3 regions of the Rhizobium sp. WW_1 genome follow, and region 3 is predicted to be linked to each of the others. Evidence: riboswitches for the same ligand, from Rfam matches in the RefSeq annotation. Region 3 holds a riboswitch; each other region holds the start of a gene.
What was found. Region 3 has a riboswitch for cobalamin ahead of nrdH (glutaredoxin-like protein NrdH). Riboswitches for the same ligand answer to the same signal wherever they lie in the genome.
Positions count from the first base shown of each region.

Region 1: linked by a shared signal. The riboswitch ahead of BJ928_RS16765 (aromatic ring-hydroxylating dioxygenase subunit alpha) and the one ahead of nrdH (glutaredoxin-like protein NrdH) in region 3 are both predicted to bind cobalamin.
Region 2: linked by a shared signal. The riboswitch ahead of BJ928_RS39600 (hypothetical protein) and the one ahead of nrdH (glutaredoxin-like protein NrdH) in region 3 are both predicted to bind cobalamin.

Region 1 covers NZ_RAIN01000005.1:214,895-218,542, reverse strand. Annotated here, with positions in the region: gene prpB (methylisocitrate lyase) at 1-299, shown strand, start outside; gene BJ928_RS16770 (epoxyqueuosine reductase QueH) at 326-988, shown strand; gene BJ928_RS16765 (aromatic ring-hydroxylating dioxygenase subunit alpha) at 1,022-2,242, opposite strand; cobalamin riboswitch at 2,350-2,550, opposite strand; gene BJ928_RS16760 (hypothetical protein) at 2,804-3,304, shown strand; gene BJ928_RS16755 (cobalamin-binding protein) at 3,314-3,648, shown strand, end outside.
Region 2 covers NZ_RAIN01000027.1:50,113-53,760, reverse strand. Annotated here, with positions in the region: gene BJ928_RS35845 (hypothetical protein) at 1-39, opposite strand, end outside; partial or broken gene BJ928_RS39605 (IS3 family transposase) at 273-1,004, opposite strand; partial or broken gene BJ928_RS35835 (LysR family transcriptional regulator) at 1,043-1,846, opposite strand; gene BJ928_RS39600 (hypothetical protein) at 1,849-2,160, opposite strand; cobalamin riboswitch at 2,259-2,469, opposite strand; gene BJ928_RS35825 (DUF1852 domain-containing protein) at 2,792-3,648, shown strand, end outside.
Region 3 covers NZ_RAIN01000004.1:212,623-216,270, reverse strand. Annotated here, with positions in the region: gene aztD (zinc metallochaperone AztD) at 1-1,233, opposite strand, end outside; cobalamin riboswitch at 1,395-1,613, shown strand; gene nrdH (glutaredoxin-like protein NrdH) at 1,863-2,084, shown strand; gene nrdI (class Ib ribonucleoside-diphosphate reductase assembly flavoprotein NrdI) at 2,096-2,491, shown strand; gene nrdE (class 1b ribonucleoside-diphosphate reductase subunit alpha) at 2,479-3,648, shown strand, end outside.

The DNA of each region.
Region 1 (3,648 bases), on a different contig from region 3:
TGCCGGGCGTTCCCTTGCTTGCCAACATGACCGAATTTGGCAAAACGCCGTTTTTCACCGCATCCGAATTCGAGGAGATGGGCTACCGCATGATCATCTGGCCCGTCTCTTCATTGCGAGTCGCCAACAAGGCTCAGGAAAAGCTTTACGCCACCTTGAAGCGCGACGGCTCCGCAGAGGCCGTTTGGACCGAGATGCAAACGCGCGGCGAACTCTACGACACTATCGGGCTTCACGACTATGAAGCGCTCGATGCCTCGATCGTGAAGACGATCCTTCCCAATTCAGGGTCGCGATAACCCTGTGGCTATGATATGAGGCGGCCATGAACGATTTCGTACGCTCCGTTTTGACCCCGCCCGACGGCAGCAAGAAAGTGCTGCTGCATTCCTGTTGTGCGCCGTGTTCGGGGGAAGTGATGGAGGCAATGTCGGCCTCGGGCATCGACTACACCATCTTCTTCTACAATCCGAACATCCATCCGGAGCGTGAATACCTCTTGCGCAAAGAGGAGAATGTTCGCTTCGCGGAAAAGAACGATGTGCCCTTTGTCGACGCCGACTATGACAAGGACAACTGGTTTGCCCGGGCGAAGGGAATGGAATGGGAGCCTGAGCGCGGCGTTCGCTGCACGATGTGTTTCGACATGCGCTTCGAACGGACAGCGCTCTATGCACACGAGAACGGTTTTCCGGTGATGACCAGTTCGCTTGGGATCTCGCGCTGGAAAAACATGGCGCAGATCAATGATTGCGGCGAGCGGGCAGTCGCTCCTTATGACGGCCTCAGCTATTGGGATTTCAACTGGCGTAAAGGCGGCGGTTCCGCCCGCATGATCGAGATCAGCAAGCGGGAGCAGTTCTACCAGCAGGAATATTGCGGCTGCGTCTATTCGCTGCGCGACTCGAACATGCACCGCCGCAGCCAGGGACGCGAACCGATCGAGCTCGGCAAGCTCTATTACGGCAAGGACGACACGGCGAGCTAGGGTATTGCGCCGGCCCACTCGATTTCCCGTCGTTCAAAACTGCCTGCGATCGCGCATGAAGTTCGCATACCATTCGACGAACTGCATTACACCGCCTTCATGCTCGACCGAATATGGTCCCGGCTCATAGGCTGGAGAGCGGATGCCAAACGCATTCTCCTCGACGATCCGGCGGTCCTGATCGTTGGTTTCGTTCCAGACATGCGTCAGTTCGTCGATGTTATAGTCGACGCCTTCGACGGCATCCTTGTGAACCAGCCATTTTGTCGTGACCTGCGTTGATTCCGGGCCCAGCGGCAGGACGCGGAACGTAATGGCATGATCGACCAGCACATGGTTCCAGGTGCTTGGATAATGGAAAAGCAGCAGCGTACCGATGTGGCTCTGGCTGACATCGTCGGAGAGTTGGTGCTTCACGGCCCGCTTGCCTGACATGGTATAGCTTTCCGCGTCCTCGATCAGCGGCATGCGCGCCACGCGGAACTGGCCGGTCGAAGAAATCTTGAATTCGCTCGGCAGGCCGGAGGCCTCGCAGCGTGCCCAATGTTCGGCGATGACGGGATCATCCTTTGCACCCTGGACCCCGGTTGCGGTCGGAGCCTCCGGATAGGTCCGGCACAGTTCCGGGTGATTGGCCGCGCAATGATAGCATTCGCGATTGTTCTCCCAGACCAGTTTCCAATTGCCCTTTTCGATGATCGTGCTTTCGAAGGCGACCTTCGTGTCCTTGAGATTATGCGGAGCAAGATAGCTTGCGACCATCTCGCGCATCGGACCAAAATCGAGCGGCTCATCGGCGAGGCTTACGAAAATATAGCCGCCGACGGTCTCGCAATGGACCGGCTTGAGGCCATTTGCCGACTTGTCGAAATCCTCGCCCATCTGCCGTGCGAACAGCAGCGAGCCGTCCAGTTCGTAGGTCCATTGATGATAGGGACAGACAAGCTTGGCCGATGATCCCTTGGGCTGCGTGCAGACGCGCGATCCGCGGTGTCGGCAGGAATTATGCAGGGCGCGAATTACGCCTTGCCGATCCCGCGTGATGACGATCGGATAGTCGCCGACCTGCAGCGTGAAGTAGTTGCCGGCTCTCGGAACCTCGCAATCGTGTCCGACGAAAAGCCAATCCTTGTACCAAATATGCTCGAGGTCGAGCCTGTACAGTTCCGGATCGGTGTAGAAAGCCTGTTCCAGGCTATAGCCATCGCGCCTGTTTTGCAGTTTGCGCAGCACGTCGCTGTAAAAATCCGTCATCAGATGCTCCCGGTTTGAGCACTGACTGAAAAGGCGGAAGATCGATCTCGATTGGCCCGGCAGCCAATACGCCAATCAGCTTCCTGAATGCCCTCCGCAGTCAGTCAAGTCATTCATGTGACCAAGGCTGGTTTCCGGGCTCCGAAGCCGCCCCGTCAGGGGCTTGCCGACACCTTCCCAGATCAATTGATCCAGTGGCCGTCGTCGGCATTAGGCTTCGCTACCGTTGCGGGGGCAGCGCCGGATTTCGACCGGCTTCCCAATTATCCACTTCGATTCGAAGCGGCACCAAGGACAGCATATTTAAACACGCCGCATTGCCGGCGTCTCCTTCGAAAAACGACGTCCGTCCATCGCATTCTGAACAGATCAGACCTTTATTTTCACGACGATGTGTCGCTAGGCCGACGCCTTCAGTCGGACGACCAATGACGGCGTTTTGAAAACCAATCGTTCGATGTTATTTTTCAAAGATAGATTGGAGTTGAGACGATGCCCTCGCATAGCCGACCCTCATTGGAAATTGCGGGCAAAGACGCCAGAGTAGCCTGGATCGCTTTAGTGTCGGCATGCGGCCTGGCCTTTTCCTATGTTCTGGCCTGTGCAACGCCATTCGCGGCGATCGCCGCCATCGCATCGGTGACGCTGAAGCGACGCGATGGAATTGCCGTTGTCGCCGCCACGTGGCTCGGCAATCAGGCGGTCGGATACCTGCTGCTCGGTTATCCCCGCGAATGGGACAGTTTTGCCTGGGGCGGAGTGATCGGCCTGGCGGCGGGCACGGCATTGGCGACGGATTTTGCGCTTGCGCGTCTCAAGTTTGGACCCGTCGTGACAGCCCTCGTCGCGCTGCTGGTCGGCTTCTGCGCCTACGAAATCGTGTTGTTCATCGCCACACTGATGCTGCCTTCCGGAGATGATGCATTCTCCTTGGCGGTCATCGCTCAGATTCTCCGCGACAATATCGTGGCCTTCGCAGGGCTGATGGCAATCTATGCGGTCATTCGTTCGGCGGGCTTTCTCGAGCCGGCCGGAAAAGCGACGCCACCTCGCACCCTTTGATCGAAGATCGTGAGAGCATTTCCTCCAAATAGAATCGTCTGTCTGACGGAAGAAACGGTCGAGGTCCTCTATCTGCTCGGTGAGCAGGAGAGGATCGTCGGCGTTTCCGGCTATGCGGTGCGGCCGCCCCAGGTTCGACGCGAAAAGCCGCGGGTCTCCGCCTTCACATCGGCCGATATCGACAAGATACTGGCGCTGGAGCCCGATCTCGTTCTGACGTTCTCGGATCTGCAGGCGCCGATCGTCGCAGACCTCGTCCGCCATGGAATTGCGGTGCATGCGTTCAATCAGCGTGACATCGCCGGAATTCTTGCAATGATCAGAACCGTCAGCGCCCTTGTCGG
Region 2 (3,648 bases), on a different contig from region 3:
CTCATAGAGAGCGACGGTCTTGAGGTCGACGTCCACCATGTTGTTGATGCAGAGTTGGTCGGAGGACTGGGCCGAGGCCGAATGTGAGAGCATAGGGACGAAGGCTAATATAAGGCAACGCAACAGGTTTAACGATGTCCTACGACTTTGAGTTGGCGGAACATTGTTTGCTTGCATAGACACGCTCTAACATTTCTTCGTTACCCCGAGTCATATCCCGACGTGCGCTTGCGTGAACTAGTTTTCTCTTCGAATAGACGCGTGTGTACTTATTATGGACACGGGATCCGGTTATGGAAATTGCCCAGCGCTTCGTAGACGCCCCTGGGTTGTAATTTCTGCTGCTTCGCGATGCCGACCGGTGACAGCATCCCGTTTTTGACGTGTTTGCGTTTCGGATTGCAGAACGTCGCGATGTGATCGAACACGTCCTAGCGAGCCTCGTTGCGTGACCGGCAACCCCTGCGGCGTATCCGTTCACGCTCCAGAAGATTGAAGAAGCTCTCGGCCACAGGATTGTCATGGCAGTTAACCCGTCGGCTCATCGAGTGAACCAGGTTATGGTGCTTGACGAACGAGGCCCAGTCCATGCGGGTGAGCTGCGAGCTCTGATCCGAGTGGATCGACATCTGACCCTTCGGCTTGCACCTCGACACCGCCATCAGCAGCGCTTGCAATATGACGCCCGTGACCCAGTCCTTATCCGGAACTTCTACGTCAAATTGCTGGTTGAGCGCATTATCTACAACGATGGAAGTCCTGCCGCCCCAGGCGCCAGCGACGTTTGCAACAGATCTGCGCCTTAACTCCGGCAAGACGGGTCAGATGCGCAGCCCGGTTCGGGCAACGCATCTCGCCTCGGTCGAGACGATAGTCATACAGTCTTTGATAGCCGTAGACCTCGCCGAGTTCGATCGGCAAGGTCTATTCCGGCAAGGAGGACAAGGGCACAGACGCGTCAAGCTGATGTCTGGCGCGACGTGTTTAGGAACCCAGCTATAAAATCGACGGCTTCGTCGCCGCTTCTCAGACCGAGATGGATACTCTTACCTATTCCGCTCTTTCCGATCCGGACAGGACGAACGCCGAGTTCGGCAGCCTCCCGACGTACAAGCCAGTTCGGAATGGCGCTGACGCCACGACCGGCCGCAACGAGCTGAAGCATCATTTCCGTGGTCTCAACATTCCGGTGATGTCGCGGACGGCAGTTGGCGGGAGCTAGAAACTGCGTGAATACATCCAATCGCTCCGGCGGCACGGGATAGGTGAAGAGAGTTTCGTCCAGCAGATCCGCTGGTTCGGCGTAGTCCTTGCGCGCGAGTGGGTGATCGGTCGGTACGGCAAGCACGAGCTCGTAGTCAAACACAGATAGATAATGGATGCCCGGCGCCTCGATCGGATCCGGTGTGATCAGGATATCGATCTCGTATCCCGTCAGAGCTGCCACCCCTCCGAAGGCAAATGATGTCGTCAGTTCCAGATCCACGTCCGGCCAGTCCACCAGATAGGGTTTTGTGACGCCCATCAGCCATTGATGGCAGGGATGGCATTCCATGCCGATCTTCAGAGAGCCTCGCTGACCGTAGCGATAATCCGACAAGACATCCTCAGCCCTTTCGATCTGCGGTAGAATGCGTTGCGCCAGCGTCACAATGTAACGCCCGGCCTCGGTGAGGCGAAGATTACGACCATCCTTCTCCCACACAGCCACGCCATAGCGCTCTTCGAGCTTTCGGATCGTATGGCTGAGTGCAGACTGGGTCACATTCAGCCGTTCGGCTGCCGCCGTCAGACTGCCCAAGCGATCGACTTCGCGCAGGATTGACAGATGTTGCCTGTCCAGCATGGTTATGCCCGCCTCTGCTCAAGGGGAACGGCTCCGGTCGCACCACGACCGTGGACGGAAGCTGGCCGGTGATCCTTGCAGACCGCCACCATCCTGAAGTGTCGGGTGACCGTATTATGCCAGTTGCCCGTCAACGGGTTTTCGGACCGAAATTTTGTCTCGATGGACATGGAGCTGCGGCCTGCGCGCTCGACAAGTCCGGTACCCCCGATAAGGGTGCCGTGATGGTTCGTATCTTCGGGAAAAGCGATATCGATAAGGCTGGCTATCGAGCCATGCTGGGCAGTTTTTGCTATCGTCGTGGTCTCTGTCATCGGCACTGCCATTGTGTTGTGGTAAGGTGCTGACATGACGCAAAGGCGACGGCACGGGAATGCCGATCGCAAAAGCGGCACACCGGGACACCCCGCCCGTGGACGTTATCTATCGCGGCAGGTCTCCTGGCTTGCGGGTCATTGCTATGGTCCGTCTTCCCGAGGCACGCCTCAGTGACATGGATGGACCTTCGCTTGCCGCTCACAGTTGCGGGGGCAGCTTCGGCTTCGGGTCTTCACAAGATCCCTGACCGAATTCCCTCTTAGCTCCGGACTTTCGTCCGCAGAACCACGACGACGAACCAATGCCGCATGTCGCCGAAGGGGTCAAGATGTCTGTAAAAAGTCAAGCTTGAGGCGAGTGGCTGCCCATTATGAGCACTGGGAAAGGCGACGTCTTTGAATTCCGGCTGGAGCGCTTCGACCGCGAAATGATGAAGATGGCTCATGCTTCAATGAGATAAAACCATTTTTAGTCGATCAATCCCTCAGCTACATAGCACGCACCGCTCCTAATGTCGGAGGGTGTGACGAATTACGCCCGAGAAAACCGGAACATACAATTAGGAAAATCTCGAAAGGGAAAACAGTAATGCAGGTTTTATCTCGGAATTTAGAGCGCAAGATCGCGATGAACGAAGAATTTACGTTTAATATAAAGCGAATTTCTTTCGATGAGGATTATCGCCCCGCAGAGAACACGCGGATCACCACTAATTTTGCCAATTTGGCGAGAGGGGCGAACCGTCAGGAGAATCTGCGGAACGCCTTGAAGATGATCGACAACCGTTTCAACGCCCTGGCGAATTGGGATAACCCAAATGCAGATCGTTATTCTGTCGAACTTGAGATCATTTCCGTTGAAATGAATATCGGTGCTGAAGGCGACGGTAATGCCTTCCCATTAATTGAGGTATTGAAAACGAACATCGTCGACCGGAAAACGAATGAACGCATTCAGGGCGTTGTGGGGAACAACTTCTCCTCTTACGTGCGAGATTACGACTTCAGCGTCGTGTTGCCAGAGCACAACAAGAACCGCCCCGATTTCAGCATTCCGGATAATTTCGGCGACCTGCATGGTAAGCTGTTCAAAAGCTTTCTGAATTCAGGTGCCTACAAGGAAAATTTCGATAAGCCGCCGATTATCTGCCTGAGCGCGTCAAGCAGCAGGACATATCGCCGAACTGAAAATCAGCATCCGGTGTTGGGTATCGAATACCACCAGGATGAATTCTCTTCAACCGATGAATACTTCAGAAAAATGGGACTAAAGGTTCGCTATTTCATGCCGCCGAATAGCGTCGCGCCTTTGGCTTTCTATTTTCTCGGCGACCTGCTTGGTGATTACACCAATCTTGAACTGATCAGCACCATCAGCACGATGGAGACTTTTCAGAAGATCTACCGACCCGAGATTTACAATGCCAATTCGGCTGCCGGGACATGTTATCAGCCGAGCCTGAAGCACCAGGACTATTCACTCAC
Region 3 (3,648 bases):
TACGGCACCCGATCCGCCGACCGCAACGATCGCGAAGGGTTGCCCTTCGACTGGGATGCTGCGGACTTCCTTCAGGGACTGGTTGTCGACCATGCGCACGAGACCGTGGCGAGGGTCGGTGATGGCGATGAGGCCGCCGGCCACGGCAAGGCGCGGTCGCGGGTCGCGCCAATGTCCGTCCTTGCTGTAAGGTTCGGTAACGGTCTGGGACTGGACGATCGCGCCTTTGACGACATCGAGAAGATGTAGTTTGCCGTCCTCGGTCAGAATGTAGGCATGCTGCGGCTTTGCCGGGTCGAGTACGAAGTCGACACGTCGCGTCGGCAGTTCGATAAGCTTGTAGGGCTCGGCCGCGTTGTCGGGATCGATCAGCACGACATTCTGTTCGCCATAATTACCGAGGAAGAATTGGATGGATGTGCCGCCGAGCAATGTCGATACCTTGCCCTTGGGGAGCGATGAACCATAGGCGAGCATCTGGATTTTCGGGCCGTCCGTGCCGCCGGGATGCGCGATGAGAACGCCTTCCTCGCAGCCAAAGGCAACCAACCGGGCAGATGTGGCTTCGCCGTGGAGCCCTGTGCAGGGCTTGATATCGCCGACCTGTTCACCCTTTCGGTCGAGGACGCGCAGGCCCAGACGTGGCGGCAATTCGCCCTCCTTGACGGGTGCTTCGACATTCGGTGCCGAAACAAGGAGATGATTGCCCATCGGAACGGCAACGCCGTGGTGGGCAGCCATCGTCTTGAATGCGCGGATGTCGGCTTTGCCTGTGACAAGGTCGCTTTCGGAGAGAAGGTCGAATTTGTCCTCACGGTCGAAGAAGATCGCGACATCATTGCCGTGCGTCACCACGTGGCCAGGCTTTTCGCCTTTGATCGATACTGAAAGTAGCTTCGGGTCGGAAAGTTCGATGTCGCGGTGCTCTCCATGATCGGAAAGGGATATGCCGGTGGCAATTGCGTTGACCACATTCTTTTCGCCTTGAACCGCAAAGACCGTCCGGCCCGACTGGCTAAGCGATAGCGCGGCATAGCCTTCGAGATCGAATCGGCCAATTTCCTTGCCGCTGGCCGCGTCGATCGTGCGGACGATTGGCAGGCTATGATCGGCGACGAACAGCCGCCAGCTTTCCGTCTCGTTTTCGTCGTCGGCGATGGACGGAAATGGAAAGAGCAAGGCGCAGGCAAGTGATGAAGCCGCCAGGAAGGTACCAGAACTTGTGCGAGGCATACGGAATCCTTTATGTAATAACATTACATATGCAACGTAATAGAGTAACGTGGCGCTTGTCCAGCCCTTGCGTGCAGGCTTCAAGCCAAATTATCTGTGTGTATCAGTATGGAAATCGGTCGTAGGCCGTCGAAGCAGTTGACGTAATTTTAACCTGGAATACTATATATAGTGTTCGAGGTTCCGCTGATTCGCAAGAATTGGAGGCTAAGATGGGAATCCGGTCGGCAAATATGATGCTTGTCAAGCCGGGGCTGCCCCCGCAACTGTGAGCGGTGAGCATTCGTTGGGTAAAGTCACTGAGGCCCTGTGCCTTGGGAAGGCGAGACGAATGTTTTGACCCGCGAGCCAGGAGACCTGCCTCGAATAACAGCGTCCACGGGCGGGGTGTCCGGTTGGCGAGCGATGGTTTGCGCGGCATGATTGCCGTCGTCGCTTCCCGAAGTGCCCCGTATGAATGATTTCGGGGTGAAGTGCATGTTCTTGAGTATCCATAGTCGCCCACGCGAATGACGGCCGCTTAAGCGTCCGGCTCCGGCTAGGCTTTTGCCACTATCTCCATCCCGACCAACGGGCATCATCCGGTGCCCGAACGATTTGCATGCCCACACCATACACGAGGATATCCAATGAGCATCACCGTTTACAGCAAGCCCGCCTGCGTTCAATGCACAGCCACGACCCGCGCCCTCGATCGCCAGGGTATCGACTACACCATAATCGACGTATCTGCCGATTCGGCGGCCTATGAGCTGGTGCAGGGTCTCGGCTATCGTCAGGTCCCGGTTGTTGTCGCCGGCGAACTGCATTGGGCTGGTTTCCGTCCTGACATGATCAGCGCGCTCGCCTGAGGAGCTGTGCGATGGGCGAGATCGTCTATTTCTCAAGCCGATCGGAAAACACCCATCGCTTTGTTGCAAAGCTTGCATTGCCGGCCGCCCGTATTCCGCTTGCTGCGGGAGACGAGTTTCGTGCGACCTCGCCCTATGTCCTCATCGTCCCGACCTATTGCGGCGAAGGAGGAAAGGGGGCCGTGCCCAAGCAGGTGATCCGCTTCCTCAATGATGCGGGAAACCGTTCGAACATCCGCGGGGTGATCGCCGCGGGCAACAGCAACTTCGGCGCGACCTACGGGATCGCCGGCGACATTATCTCCACAAAATGCCAGGTGCCGTATCTCTATCGGTTCGAACTTCTGGGCACGGATGAGGATGTCGCCAATGTCAGACACGGATTGGAACGATTTTGGACACGCTAACGCTTGACCGGCCAGCGAAGGCCACGGAAACGGCATTGGACTATCACGCCCTCAACGCCATGTTGAACCTCTATGACGAGCAGGGAAAGATCCAGCTCGACAAGGACCGCATGGCGGCCAAGCAATATTTCCTCCAGCACGTCAACCAGAACACGGTTTTCTTCCATAACCTTCGGGAGAAGCTCGATTATCTGGTAACGGAGGGCTATTACGAGCAGGAGGTGCTGGACCAATATTCCTTCAATTTCGTGCGCGATCTCTTCGATCACGCCTATGCGAAGAAATTCCGCTTCCCGACCTTCCTCGGCGCCTTCAAATATTACACCAGCTACACGCTGAAGACCTTCGATGGAAAGCGCTACCTTGAGCGCTACGAGGATCGCGTCTGCATGGTGGCGATGACGCTGGCGCAGGGCAGTGAGCAGATTGCCCACGATCTGGTCGACGAGATCATCTCCGGCCGCTTCCAGCCGGCGACGCCGACCTTCCTCAATGCCGGCAAGAAGCAACGCGGCGAGCTGGTTTCCTGCTTCCTGCTGCGTGTCGAAGACAATATGGAATCGATTGGCCGCGCCATCAATTCCGCGCTGCAGCTGTCGAAGCGCGGCGGCGGCGTCGCTCTGTCGCTCACCAATATCCGCGAGGCCGGTGCGCCGATCAAGCACATCGAGAACCAGTCGTCTGGCATCATTCCCGTGATGAAGCTGCTGGAAGACTCCTTCTCCTACGCCAACCAGCTTGGCGCGCGGCAGGGTGCAGGCGCCGTCTATCTGAACGCCCACCACCCGGACATCATGCGCTTCCTCGATACCAAGCGCGAAAATGCCGATGAGAAGATCCGCATCAAGACGCTGTCGCTCGGCGTCGTCATCCCTGACATCACCTTCGAGCTCGCGAAGAATAACGAGGACATGTACCTCTTCTCGCCCTACGATGTGGAGCGCGTCTACGGCGTGCCGTTTACCGAGGTTTCGGTGACGGAGAAGTACCGCGAGATGGTAGCCGACAGCCGAATTCGCAAGAAGAAGATCAAGGCGCGCGAATTCTTCCAGGTGATCGCCGAGATCCAGTTCGAGAGCGGCTATCCCTACATCATGTTCGAAGACACGGTGAACCGCGCCAATCCGGTTGCCGGCCGCATCACCATGAGCAATCTT